2 regions of the Leisingera caerulea DSM 24564 genome follow, and region 2 is predicted to be linked to the other one. Evidence: riboswitches for the same ligand, from Rfam matches in the RefSeq annotation. Region 2 holds a riboswitch; the other holds the start of a gene.

Region 1 (6,530 bases), 1.3 Mb from region 2:
CACACGTGAAACATCGGTTTTTTGGTGATCAAACCGTGCCGCAGCTCTCCGCGCGCGATGAGCCAGGCAACGATGACCGGAATTGCAAAGAAGGAGCGGAAGAAGACGGCCTCGCCCGCCGGCACGGTCTCCGATGTGGCTTTGATGATCCCGGACAGCGCAGTGAACAGCGCAATCGCGGTGACTTTCAGCAGGACCGCCAGCACAGGCCGATGCGATGTTAACGATTTCGCCATGGCGCGACCCTGCGCTCAAGCGCCGCAAAGATCAATGGCTTGATTTCGCCCCAACGCCGGGCGCAAATGGCGCCGGTTTAGACAGGAGCCCGCTTATGTATGACGCCAATCACCTGATCCGCCAGCTGCGCGAGTCCTCTCTGGGGCGTGAATACGATGTTTTTGCCCGCCTGCCGGACGGGAGCACGGTGACCTTTGGCGCGCTGTTTGCTGGCGCGGAACGGATGGCGGCGGCGCTGGCGGCCCAGGGGGTTCAGCCGGGCGACCGGGTGGCAGTGCAGGTCCAGAAAACCATTCGGGCGATTGAGCTTTACCTCGGCACAGTTATGGCCGGCGGCATTTTCCTGCCCTTGAACACCGCCTACACCGGGCCTGAGGTCGTTTATTTCGTTGGCGACGCGACGCCCCGGGTCGTGGTCTGCGATCCTGCGCGGCTGGAGGAGATCAGCGCAATCTCGGGCGCGGCGGAGGTTCTGACACTGGATGCGGCCGGGCAGGGCACCTTGCGTGATCTGGCGGACGGGCAGGGCGGCTTTGATCCGGTGGCCCGGCAGGCGGATGATCTTGCGGCGATCCTTTATACCTCCGGCACAACCGGCCGCTCAAAGGGGGCGATGCTGAGCCATGCGAACCTGGCCTCCAACTCGCTGACCCTGCGCGACACCTGGCGGTTCACCAAGGACGACGTGCTGATCCACGCGCTGCCGATCTTCCACACCCACGGGCTGTTTGTGGCGACCAATGTGGCGCTGCTCTCAGGCGCCCAGGTGGTTTTCTTGCCCGGCTTTGACGCCGATGCCATCCTTGAGGCGATGCCTTCGGCCACGGCGCTGATGGGGGTGCCAACATTCTATACCCGCCTGCTGACGGATGCGCGGCTGACGCGCGAGCGCGCTGCAAAAATGCGTCTGTTCATCTCCGGCTCTGCGCCCTTGCTGGTGGACACACATGAGCAATGGGAGGCCCGCACCGGCCACCGCATCCTGGAACGCTACGGGATGACCGAAACCAACATGAGCACCTCGAACCCTTATGAGGGCGAGCGCCGCGCGGGCACCGTAGGCTTCCCGCTGCCGGGGGTGGAGGCGCGGGTCATGAGGGACGGCGCCGAGGTGGCGGCTGGGGAGATCGGCGTGCTGGAGGTGCGCGGGCCGAATGTGTTTCAGGGCTATTGGCAGATGCCGGAAAAGACGGCGGAGGAGCTGCGTCCAGACGGCTGGTTTATCACCGGCGACATGGCAAGGATCGACGCCGACGGCTATGTCACCATTGTCGGGCGCGAGAAGGATCTGATCATCACCGGCGGCTTCAATGTCTACCCCAAGGAGGTCGAGAGCCTGATCGACGACCTGCCCGGTGTTCTGGAAAGCGCCGTCATCGGCGTGCCGCATTCCGATTTCGGCGAGGGCGTGGTGGCCGTGGTTGTGCCGGAGGGCGAGGGCACCAGCGTTGAGGCGATAACGGCCGCGCTCTCTGGCCAGCTGGCCAAGTTCAAACAGCCCAAGGAGATCATCCTGCTGGACGCGCTGCCGCGCAACACCATGGGCAAGGTGCAGAAGAAAGCCCTGCGCAAGGAATACGCAGGGCTTTTCTGCTAGTTTTCACCCACCCGGGCCGACGGCCCGGGCAGCGACCGTCCGTCCCCACGGGCGGGCGCTTCGCTTCCGCCCGCGGACGGTCTCTGCCCTAGTGCTGATGCGCTTCTGCGTGCGCCTCTTCTTCGCGCCATTCCCGCACCGCCTGCACCAGGATCTGGAAGGCGGAGTTCAGGAACAGACCGCCCATGATGCCGGCCACAATGAGGTCCGGCCAGCCGGTTGCGGTGCCCCAGACGCCAAGCGCCGCGATCATCACCGCCACATTGCCGATGGCGTCATTGCGCGAGCACAACCAGACAGAGCGCACATTGGCGTCGCCGTCCTTGTAGCGGGCCAGCAGCATGACCGAAATCAGGTTGGCCGCCAGCGCCATAAAGCCGATAACCCCCATGATCTGCGCCTGCGGCACGCCCACATAGAACACCTGATAGACCGTGGAGCCAAACACCCATGCGCCCATCAGCAGCAGGCTGATGCCCTTGCCCAGGGCCGCCAGTGCCCGGGTGCGCAGGGTGGCGCCGATCACCGCCAGCGAAATGCCATAGGTCAGCGCATCGCCCAGAAAGTCCAACGCGTCCGCCTTCAAGGCCTGGCTGCCGGACAGCTGGCCCGCCCCCATTTCCACCGCGAACATGCCGGCATTGATGGCGATCACCAGCCAAAGCCTGCGTTTATAGTCCGCCGATACCCCGTCAAACCGGGCCTCATGATTGCAGCAGCCTGCCATTGCTCTTGTCCTCATTCCTGATTCGGGATCAATGTAGGGCCTCTAGTCACTAGAGCTTCAAGAGGTTTCTGCCATGTTTTCCATCGGTCAGCTGTCCAAGGCCACTGGGGTGAAGGTGCCCACGATCCGCTATTACGAGGAGGTCGGCCTGCTGCCGCAGCCGGGCCGCAATGCCGGCAACCAGCGCCGCTACGGGCAGGATGGCATGGACGCGCTGGGCTTTATCAAGCACGCTCGCGACCTCGGCTTTTCGCTGGAGGACATCAAGGCGTTGATGGGCCTGGACGGGCATCTGGGCGATGACTGCGCCGAAGCCGACCGGATTGCCCGCAGCCAGCTGGCCAATGTCCGCGACCGGATCCGCAAGCTGGAGCAACTGGCGACCGAGCTGGAACGGATCAGCCACCTGTGCGATGGCGGCAACGGCGGCTGCTGCAAGGTGCTGACCGCGCTCGGCGACCACAGCCAATGCGCGGGCGAGCACGGTTGAGCGGCAAAAAAGGCGAAGCATGCAGCTGCAAACTTCGCCCTTGGAAAACGCAAAATCGTCCCTTTTAGAGCCTAAAATCTAGCCAATCCGGCCCTGGTTTTCACCGATCTGGCCGCGGTGCAGCAACAGATGGTCCAAAACCACGCAGGCCATCATCGCCTCGGCTACCGGCACCGCGCGGATGCCGACGCAGGGGTCGTGGCGGCCCTTGGTGATCACCTCGGTGGCGGAGCCGTCCTTGCGGATCGACTTGCGCGGGGTAAGAATCGAGGAGGTCGGCTTCACCGCAAAGCGCACCACCACGTCCTGCCCGGTGGAGATCCCGCCCAGGATGCCGCCGGCGTGGTTGGAAGAGTACTCGGGGCCGTTTTCACCCATGAAGATCTCATCAGCGTTTTCCGAACCTTTGAGGCGTGCGGCATTCATGCCCTCGCCGATTTCCACGCCCTTCACGGCGTTGATCGACATCATCGCGGCGGCCAGATCGGTGTCCAGCTTGCCATAAACCGGCGCGCCGATGCCGGCGGGAACGCCGCGGGCGACGACCTCAACTACGGCGCCCACCGAGTCGTGGTCTTTACGCAGGCGCTGCAGGTAGTCTTCCCACTCCTGCACCGCGCCTGCGTCGGGGATCCAGAAATCGTTCTGGTCAATCGCGCCCCAGTCAAAGCGGCTGCGGTCGATCTCCAGCTCGCCCATTCGGGTCATGTAGCCCTTGATCTCCAGCCCCGGCACCAGCGCCTTGATTGCTTCACGTGCAACACCGCCGGCTGCCACCCGCGCTGCCGTTTCGCGGGCAGAGGAGCGGCCGCCGCCGCGGTAGTCGCGGTTGCCGTATTTCTGGAAATAGGTGATGTCGGCATGGCCCGGACGGAAGGTCTGGGAAATCTCTCCGTAATCCTTGGAGCGCTGATCGGTGTTTTCGATCATCAGCTGGATCGGCGTGCCGGTGGACATGCCGTCGAACACGCCGGACAGGATCTTCACCGCGTCCGGCTCATTGCGCTGGGTGGTGTTCTTGTTCTGGCCTGGGCGGCGCTTGTCGAGCCACTGCTGCAGCATTTCCGGCTCCAGCGGCACATTCGGCGGGCAGCCGTCGACGGTGGCGCCAAGCGCGGGCCCGTGGCTCTCGCCCCAGGTGGTGACGCGGAAGAGGTGTCCAAAGCTGTTCATCGACATGAGGCGCGGTCTCCTTTGCGGGACGTGCTTAGCGGGCAGGGGGCTGTGCCTCAAGCGGATTCCTCTGCGGCAAAGGCGAGAGGGGGCGCTGCCCCCGCCGCCTGGGGCGGCTCCCCCGGGATATTTTCAGCCAGATGAACAAGGGGCCGGTGCTGGCAGCGGTCCAGTTTCACCAAGCCTTAGGTCCTGGCGGGGCTTTGGCTTGTCATTGCTGCGGCTGGGGCCTAATGTCCGCGCCACCTCGGGGTGCGCGCGAGCGCTGAGATGACACCCGTTGAACCTGAACCGGATCACACCGGCGGAGGGAAGGTACTGGACAGCCTCCACCCTTGCCCAAAGCCGCAAAGGAGGATGGCATGAAACATCTTGCATTTGCAGCGGGACTGCTTGGCGCCTCGGCAGCCTTTGCCGAAACGCCCGAACTCACTGTTTATACTTATGACAGCTTTGTTTCCGACTGGGGCCCCGGCCCGGCAGTGGAGAAGGCCTTTGAAGAGGTCTGCGGCTGCGACCTGAAACTGGTAAGCGCAGGCGACGGTGCCGCGCTCCTGGCGCGGATCAAGCTGGAGGGCGCGCGTTCCGACGCCGACGTGGTGCTGGGTCTCGACACCAACCTGACCGCTGCGGCCAAGGAAACCGGCCTGTTTGCCGAGCATTCGGTCAGCGCCGACTATGCAATGCCGGTAGACTGGAACGACGCGACATTTGTGCCGTATGACTGGGGCTACTTCGCCTTTGTTCATAACGCCGATGCCGCAGCGCCTGCGGATTTCAAGGCGCTGGCGGCCAGCGACAAGAGGATCGTTATTCAGGACCCGCGGTCCTCGACCCCCGGGCTGGGTCTGCTCTTGTGGGTCAAGGCCGCCTATGGCGACGAGGCGCCGGAGATCTGGAAGGGCCTGTCCGACAATGTCGTGACCGTGACCAAGGGCTGGTCCGAGGCCTACGGCATGTTCCTGGAAGGCGAGGCCGACATGGTTCTCTCCTACACCACCTCGCCCGCCTACCATCTGATTGCGGAGGAAGACGGCTCCAAGGCGGCGGCAGCCTTTGATGAGGGTCACTACATGCAGGTGGAAGTTGCCGGTAAACTGGCGAACACCGACCAGCCGGAGCTGGCCGACCAGTTCCTGGCCTTCATGGTGTCCGATGCGTTCCAGTCGGTCATCCCGACCACCAACTGGATGTATCCGGCGGTCACCCCGGCAGCAGGCCTGCCGGAAGGCTTTGAGACCCTGATCGCACCGGGAAAATCCCTGCTGCTGAGCGAAGCTGAGGCAGCGGAAGTGCGCGATGCGGCGCTGGACGAATGGCTGGACGCGCTCAGCCAGTAAGCGCCTTTCCCGGGATCAGCGCGGCCCTGCTGGTGGCAGCGCTGATCCTTGGAACCCTTGGGGCTGTTGCGCTCAGGGCTGAGGCTGGCACCGGGTTTGGCGCCAGCGACTGGGCCGCGCTGCGGTTCACTCTGACCCAGGCAAGCCTGTCGGCCCTTCTGAGTGTTGGTCTTGCCGCCCCGGTCGCCCGCGCGCTGGCGCGGCGGCGGTTTCCGGGGCGGAGCCTGCTGATTGCGCTGTTAGGGGCGCCCTTCATTCTTCCGGTCATTGTCGCGATTCTTGGCCTGCTTTCGGTCTTTGGGCGGGCTGGCTGGCTGAGCAGCCTGCTGGGTCTGTTCGGGCTGGAGCCGGTGCAGATCTACGGGCTGCACGGGGTGGTGCTGGCGCATGTGTTCTTCAACCTGCCGCTGGCGACCCGGCTGATCCTGCAGGGCTGGCAGGAGATCCCCGCCGAACGCTTCCGTCTGACGGCGCAGCTGGATGCCGGGCCGCTGGCGATGTGGCGGCTGCTGGAAGGCCCAATGCTGCGGCGGGTGGTGCCGGGCGCGCTGGCGGTAGTGTTTGCCATCTGCCTGTCCAGCTTTGCGGTGGCGCTGACCTTGGGCGGTGGGCCAAGGGCCACCACCATTGAACTCGCTATTTATCAGGCATTCCGATTCGATTTCGACTTGGGCCGCGCGGCGCTTTTGTCGGGCCTGCAACTGCTGCTGACCGCCGCCGCCGCTTTGGTGGCGTTGCGCGTGTCGGCGGGCGAGGGCTTTGGCTCCGGTCTCGACCGCGCGGTGCGGCGCTGGGACGGGCAAGGGGCGCTGGCGCGCAGCGCTGATGCTTTCTGGATTGTCCTGTCCGCGGCGTTCCTGCTGCTGCCGCTGGCGGCAATTACGCTGGCAGGTCTGCCGGGGATGGCAGATCTGAAAAGCAGTGTCTGGCAGGCTGCCGGAACCTCCATACTGGTTGCGGCTCTCA
Region 2 (6,530 bases):
GCCAGCGCCATGGAGCGCTTGTCGTCACCGATCACCACCGGCAGGATCTGGCTTTGGAAACCCTCCAGCCCGCACAGGCGTTTGGCTTCACCTTGGGCATGGGTGATCCCCTGCCACGCTTGCTCGCGGCGGCTTGGGTTCTGCTGCAGCTCCTGCAAGGCCGCCCGCACCAGTGCCGCGTTCAAGGGTGACGGGGCGGTGGCAAAGATAAACCCGCGCGCCTTGTTGATCAGCGTCTCAATCAGCACCCGCTGACCGCAGATCAAAGCGCCGGAGGCCCCCAGCGCCTTGCCGCAGGTGTGCAGGCTCAGGACGTTTGGCCGGTGCGCGATCTCATACGCCAGCCCGCGGCCCAAATCGCCGAACACGCCCGTTGAATGCGCCTCATCCACCACCAGCACTGCGCCGTCCGCATCGGCCAGTGCCATCAGCGCGTCCAGCGGCGCGAGGTCGCCGTCCATGGAATAAACCGCCTCAACCGCGATCCAGACCTGACCGGTGCCGCCCGCCGCGCGCCACTCTTTCAGCACCCGCGCCGCGTCTTCCACATCGCCATGCGCAAAGCTGCGGGTCTCCGCCCGGCCCAGCCGCATTCCGTCGTGAGTGCTCGCATGGATCAGCGCGTCATAGAGCACCAGATCGCCCAGTTGCGGCAGGGTAGAGAAGATCGCCTGATTGGCATTAAAGCCGCCGCCCATGAACAGCGCGGCCTCGGTGCCGAAGAACTCCGCTGCCTCAGCCTCCAGAAGCTGGTGTTCCGCGTCATTGCCGCGCAGCAGGCGCGCGCCGCCTGCCCCCACCGGCACACCGCGCGCCAGCGCATCGGCTGCGGCGGCGCGCATCACATCGCTGCACGCCAGCCCAAGGTAGTCATTGGAGGCGAAGTCATGCCCTTCCCGCGGCATCAGCTGCCGGTAGCGTCCGCGCGTGCGCAGCGCTTCCAGCGATTTCTCATGCCTGGGGAAGGCGCCCGCCATCAGCGGCTGCCGTCGCAGCCCGCGGCCATGGCGGTGATGCCCAGACGGTCGAACAGCTGCTGGTCCTTGTCCTCTTCGGGGTTGTCGGCAGTCAGCAGCGTGTCGCCGACAAAGATCGAGTTGGCCCCGGCAAAGAAGCACATCGCCTGCATCTCGTCCGACATATCGGTGCGGCCTGCGGACAGGCGCACGTGCGATTTCGGCATCAGAATGCGGGCCAGAGCAACCGAGCGGACGAATTCGATCGGGTCCAGCTTCTCGACATTGGCCAGCGGCGTATCGGCGATCGGGATCAGCATGTTGACCGGCACCGAATCCGGGTGCACCTCCAGCGTCGCCAGCGCCAGCATCATATCGATACGGTCCAGCTGCTGCTCGCCCATGCCGACGATGCCGCCGGAGCACACCTTGATGCCCGCCTCGCGCACTCGGTTCAGGGTGTCGATCCGGTCGGCGAAGGTGCGGGTGGTGATGATCTCGGAGTAGTAGCGCTCCGAGGTGTCGATGTTGTGGTTGTAATAATCGAGACCGGCGTCGCGCAGGCGGAACACCTGTTCCTCGTCCAGCATGCCCAGGGTCATGCAGGTTTCCATACCCAGGTCCTTGACGCCCTGCACCATCGCCTCCAGAGCCGCCATGTCGCGGTCCTTGGGAGAGCGCCAGGCGGCGCCCATGCAGTAACGGGTGGCGCCGCCTTCCTTAGCTTTCTTGGCCTCGGCGATCACACGCTGAACCTCGATCAGCTTGGAGGCCGAGAGCTGCGCGCCGTTGCGCGCCGACTGCGAGCAATAGGCGCAATCCTCGGCGCAGCCGCCGGTCTTGATGCTGAGCAGCTTGGATTTCTGCACCTGATTGGGGTCGAAATACTGCCGGTGCACGGTGTGCGCCTGAAACAGCAAGTCCATGAATGGCTTATTGTAAATCGCTTCCGCTTCCTCGCGGGTCCAGTCGGTGCGGATGGGTGCAGCGTCCAGCATGCTGTCTCCTGTTCTCTATACCTGTTGGCCATGCGCGGATGGCGTTGCTGGTTTTTATAGATAATTTTGCAGCCGCCGATCAAGCATCAAAGCTGCGCTGCAGCGATTTGCCTCAAAAACCCGCCCATAAGTCCAGTATCACGCTGATACTAATACCAAAAAATAATCTACAAAGATTCCGGTTGACGCGAACCCCGCCCCTCCCCTAGCCCTATAGGCACGCAGGGGAGTCCCGCCCAAGGGACTGAGAGGCGTCATGGTGCGGGGTATCCCGGACCGGCGGCGCGACCCTTTGAACCTGACCCAGTTGATACTGGCGTAGGAAGCAAGAAGCATCGCACGGCGCCCCGGCGGCAAGCGCTGTTTCGGACAGGCAGCATGCGTGCACCGGCCGTACACCGGCTGTACACCCCCCTGCCCGTTTTCCTCCGTCCCGGCTCAATTGGTGTTTTTGAACCGAAGCCCCGGAGGAACACCAGATGAACGTCCCCAATCCCAAGATCACCACGGGCGCCCTGCCCGCATCGCGCAAGATCTATGTCAGCGGCGAGGTCCACCAGGACATCCGCGTGCCAATGCGTGAGATCTCCACCCACCCTACCGCGGGCGAGGCGCCGTTGCCGGTCTATGACAGCTCCGGCCCCTACACCGACCCGGACGTGCTGACCGACATCCGCCAGGGCCTGCCGCAGCTGCGCCGCCAGTGGATTGAGGCGCGCGGCGACGTCGAGAGCTACCAGGGCCGCGATGTGAAGCCGGAGGACAATGGATTTGTCGAGGGCGACCGGCTGACGCCTGAGTTCCCGGTGAGACCCGCCCCCCTGCGCGGCAAGGACGGCAAGGCGCCGACCCAGCTGGCCTATGCCCGTGCGGGCATCATCACACCGGAGATGGAATTTGTGGCGATCCGCGAAAACCAGCTGCGCGAGCTGTCGCCGTGCCACGCGAACCGTGACGGCAATGACTTCGGCGCCAACATCCCCGACTACGTGACGCCGGAATTCGTGCGCCAGGAAATCGCCGCGGGCCGCGCCATCATCCCGGCCAACATCAACCACCCGGAAATCGAGCCGATGATCATCGGCCGCAATTTTAAGGTGAAGATCAACGCCAACATGGGCACCTCTGCCGTCACCTCCTCGATGGAGGAAGAGGTCGACAAGCTGGTCTGGGCGATCCGCTGGGGGGCTGATACGGTGATGGACCTGTCGACAGGCCGCAACATCCACAACACCCGCGAATGGATCGTGCGCAACTCTCCGGTTCCGATCGGCACCGTGCCGATCTACCAGGCGCTGGAAAAGGTGAACGGCATCGCCGAGGACCTGACGTGGGAGGTGTTCCGCGACACGCTGATCGAGCAGGCGGAACAGGGCGTCGACTATTTTACCATCCATGCCGGTGTGCGGCTGCACATGGTGCCGATGACGGTGAACCGGGTGACGGGGATCGTCTCGCGCGGCGGGTCGATCATGGCCAAGTGGTGCCTGCATCACCACAAGGAGAGCTTCCTCTATGAGCATTTCGAGGAAATCTGCGACATATGCCGCCAGTATGACGTGTCCTTCTCGCTGGGCGACGGGCTGCGCCCCGGTTCCATTGCGGACGCCAATGACGAAGCGCAGTTTGCGGAGCTGGAAACCCTGGGCGAGCTGACCAAGATCGCCTGGGCCAAGGACTGCCAGGTGATGATCGAGGGGCCAGGCCATGTCGCCATGCACAAGATCAAGGAGAACATGGACAAGCAGCTGGAGTGCTGCCACGAGGCGCCGTTCTATACGCTTGGGCCGCTGACCACAGATATCGCGCCGGGCTATGACCACATCACCAGCGGCATCGGGGCCGCGATGATCGGCTGGTTCGGCTGCGCGATGCTGTGCTACGTGACGCCGAAGGAGCATCTGGGCCTGCCCGACCGCGACGATGTGAAGACCGGGGTGATCACCTACAAGATCGCGGCCCATGCTGCCGACCTCGCCAAAGGTCTGCCGGGCGCCCAGCGCCGCGACGATGCGCTGTCCCGCGCCCGTTTCGAGTTCCGCTGGGAGGATCAGTTCAACCTGTCGCTGGACCCGGACACCGCGCGCGAATTCCACGATCAGACCCTGCCGAAACAGGCCCATAAGGTCGCCCATTTCTGCTCCATGTGCGGACCGAAGTTCTGCTCCATGCGGATATCTCACGACATCCGCGCCGAGGCCCAGAAAGAAGGCATGGAGGCGATGGCCGCCAAGTTCCGGGAGGGCGGCGAGCTGTATGTGCCTGCCGCCGAGGCTGCGGAACCGGCCGAATGATCACCATCGCCGGCGCGGGCTTGGCCGGCCTCGCCTGTGCCTATGAACTGGCGCAGCGCGGGGCGGCGGTCACCGTCTATGAGCGGGGCGAGGCGCCCGGGGCCGGCAGCGTCGCGCGCTTTGCGGGCGGCATGCTGGCGCCCTGGTGCGAACGCGAAAGCGCCGAGGAAGAGGTGATCACCCTCGGCAGCCGCGCCTTCGGCTGGTGGGCCAAGGTCACCCCGGTTCACAGGCGCGGCACGCTGGTGGTGGCGCCTGCCCGCGACCGGGCGGAGCTGACCCGTTTCGCCCGCCGCACCCGCGGCCACCGGGGCGTGGACGGGGCGGAGATTGGCGAACTGGAACCGGCGCTGGCGGGGCGGTTTGCGCAAGGGCTGTTCTTTGAGCAGGAGGCGCATCTGGACCCGCGGCGCGCGCTGCGCGATCTGAGCGCCAAGGTGCAGGCGATGGGGGTGGAGATCCGCTATGGCACCCCTGCCCCGGCCCGCGTCACGCTGGATTGCACCGGGATGGCGGCACCACTGCCCGGCCTGCGCCCGGTGCGCGGCGAGATGGCCATCCTGTATTGCCCGGAGGTGGAGATCAGCCGCACCCTGCGGCTGCTGCACCCGCGGATGCCGCTCTACCTCGTTCCGCGCGGAGACGGGTATTTCATGATCGGCGGCACCATGATCGAGAGCAGCTCTGACCGGCCCATCTCCCTGCGCTCGCTCAGTGAATTGCTGAGCGCCGCCTTTGCCCTGCACCCCGCCTTTGCCGAGGCCAGCGTGGCGGAGACCGGCGCGGGCCTGCGCCCGGCCTTTCCGGACAACCTGCCGCGGCTGACCGAACGGGACGGCACGCTCTGCCTCAATGGCCTTTACCGGCACGGCTTTCTGCTTGCCCCCGCGATGGCGCAAGCAGCGGCACGCCGCCTGCTACAGGAGACATCAGATGAAGATCATCGTGAACGCCGAACGGCGTGACGTATCCGCAACCGATCTGAAGACGGCACTGCACGAGCTGGGCTTTGCCTCCTCGGCCGTGGCCACCGCGCTGAACGGCACCTTTGTGGCCCGCGGCAAGCGGGAACAGGTGCAGCTGTCCGAGGGCGACCGGCTGGAAGTGCTGGCCCCGATGCAGGGAGGATGAGATGAAAGTTTACGGAACAGAGATCACCTCGCGCCTTTTCCTGGGCACCGCGCAATATCCTTCACCCGCAGTGCTGGCCGGGGCGATACAGTCCAGCGGCACGGAGGTCATCACCGTGTCCCTGCGCCGCGAGACCGCCGATGGCTCCGGCGCCGGGTTCTGGGAGAGCCTGCGGAAAACCGGCTGCCGCATCCTGCCTAATACCGCCGGCTGCCATTCAGTGCTGGAGGCGGTGACCACCGCCCGTATGGCACGGGAGCTGTTTGATACCCCTTGGATCAAGCTGGAAGTGATCGGCCATTCCGACACCCTGCAGCCGGATGTGTTCGGATTGGTGGAGGCGGCCCGGATCCTCAGCGGCGAGGGTTTCCAGGTTTTTCCCTATACCACGGACGATCTGGTGGTGGGGGAAAAGCTGCTGGATGCCGGCTGTGAAGTGCTGATGCCCTGGGGAGCGCCTATCGGTTCCGGCCAGGGGCTGCGCAACCCGGACGCCCTGCGCACGATGCGCGCGCATTTCACCGGTGTGCCGCTGATCGTGGATGCCGGCATCGGGCGGCCGTCGGACGCTGCCCAGGCAATGGAGCTGGGTATGGATGCGGTCCTGTTGAACACCGCCGTGGCCAAGGCCGGCGACCCCGCCGGGATGGCCCGCGCGATGGCGCTGGCTATTGAGGCCGGGCGTTTGGGATATGAGGCCGATCCGATGGAGCCGCGCGACATGGCGGTGCCCTCCACCCCGGTGCTGGGCCTGGCGGAGTTTGCATGATGGAGCGTTTCTATCTGATCGTCGGCCATGTGGGACGGCTGGAGCTGCTGGTGCCGCATGGGGCAAGGCTTGTGCAGCTGCGCATCAAGGACCAGCCGGAGGCTGAGGTCCGCCGCCAGATCGCCCGCGCCCGCGACTTTTGCGCGGTGCATGGCGCGCAGCTGGTGGTGAATGACTATTGGCAGGCGGCTTTGGACCTGAATTGCAACTTCGTCCACCTGGGGCAGGAGGACATGGACACCGCCGACTTTGCCGCGCTGCGCCGCAAGGGTGCGCGCTTTGGGCTGTCGACTCATGACGAGGCGGAGCTGGACCGCGCCCTGTCCCTCAACCCGTCCTATGTGGCACTGGGGCCGGTCTATCCGACATTGCTGAAGAAGAT

The links. Region 2 has a riboswitch for thiamine pyrophosphate ahead of thiC (phosphomethylpyrimidine synthase ThiC). Riboswitches for the same ligand answer to the same signal wherever they lie in the genome.
Region 1: it holds a riboswitch for thiamine pyrophosphate, as region 2 does, so the genes downstream of both, thiB (thiamine ABC transporter substrate binding subunit) here and thiC (phosphomethylpyrimidine synthase ThiC) in region 2, are expected to answer to the same signal.

Annotation. Positions count from the first base shown of each region.
Region 1 is NZ_KI421513.1:1,242,667-1,249,196, reverse strand. It holds gene CAER_RS0113475 (DMT family transporter) at 1-236, opposite strand, end outside; gene CAER_RS0113470 (malonate--CoA ligase) at 332-1,834, shown strand; gene CAER_RS0113465 (cation transporter) at 1,923-2,561, opposite strand; gene CAER_RS0113460 (MerR family transcriptional regulator) at 2,635-3,051, shown strand; gene aroC (chorismate synthase) at 3,130-4,230, opposite strand; TPP riboswitch at 4,463-4,554, shown strand; gene thiB (thiamine ABC transporter substrate binding subunit) at 4,587-5,564, shown strand; gene CAER_RS0113445 (thiamine/thiamine pyrophosphate ABC transporter permease ThiP) at 5,540-6,530, shown strand, end outside.
Region 2 is NZ_KI421513.1:2,548,087-2,554,616, reverse strand. It holds gene CAER_RS0119605 (8-amino-7-oxononanoate synthase) at 1-977, opposite strand, end outside; gene bioB (biotin synthase BioB) at 977-1,954, opposite strand; TPP riboswitch at 2,168-2,296, shown strand; gene thiC (phosphomethylpyrimidine synthase ThiC) at 2,434-4,248, shown strand; gene CAER_RS0119590 (FAD-dependent oxidoreductase) at 4,245-5,213, shown strand; gene thiS (sulfur carrier protein ThiS) at 5,182-5,379, shown strand; gene CAER_RS0119580 (thiazole synthase) at 5,381-6,148, shown strand; gene CAER_RS0119575 (thiamine phosphate synthase) at 6,148-6,530, shown strand, end outside.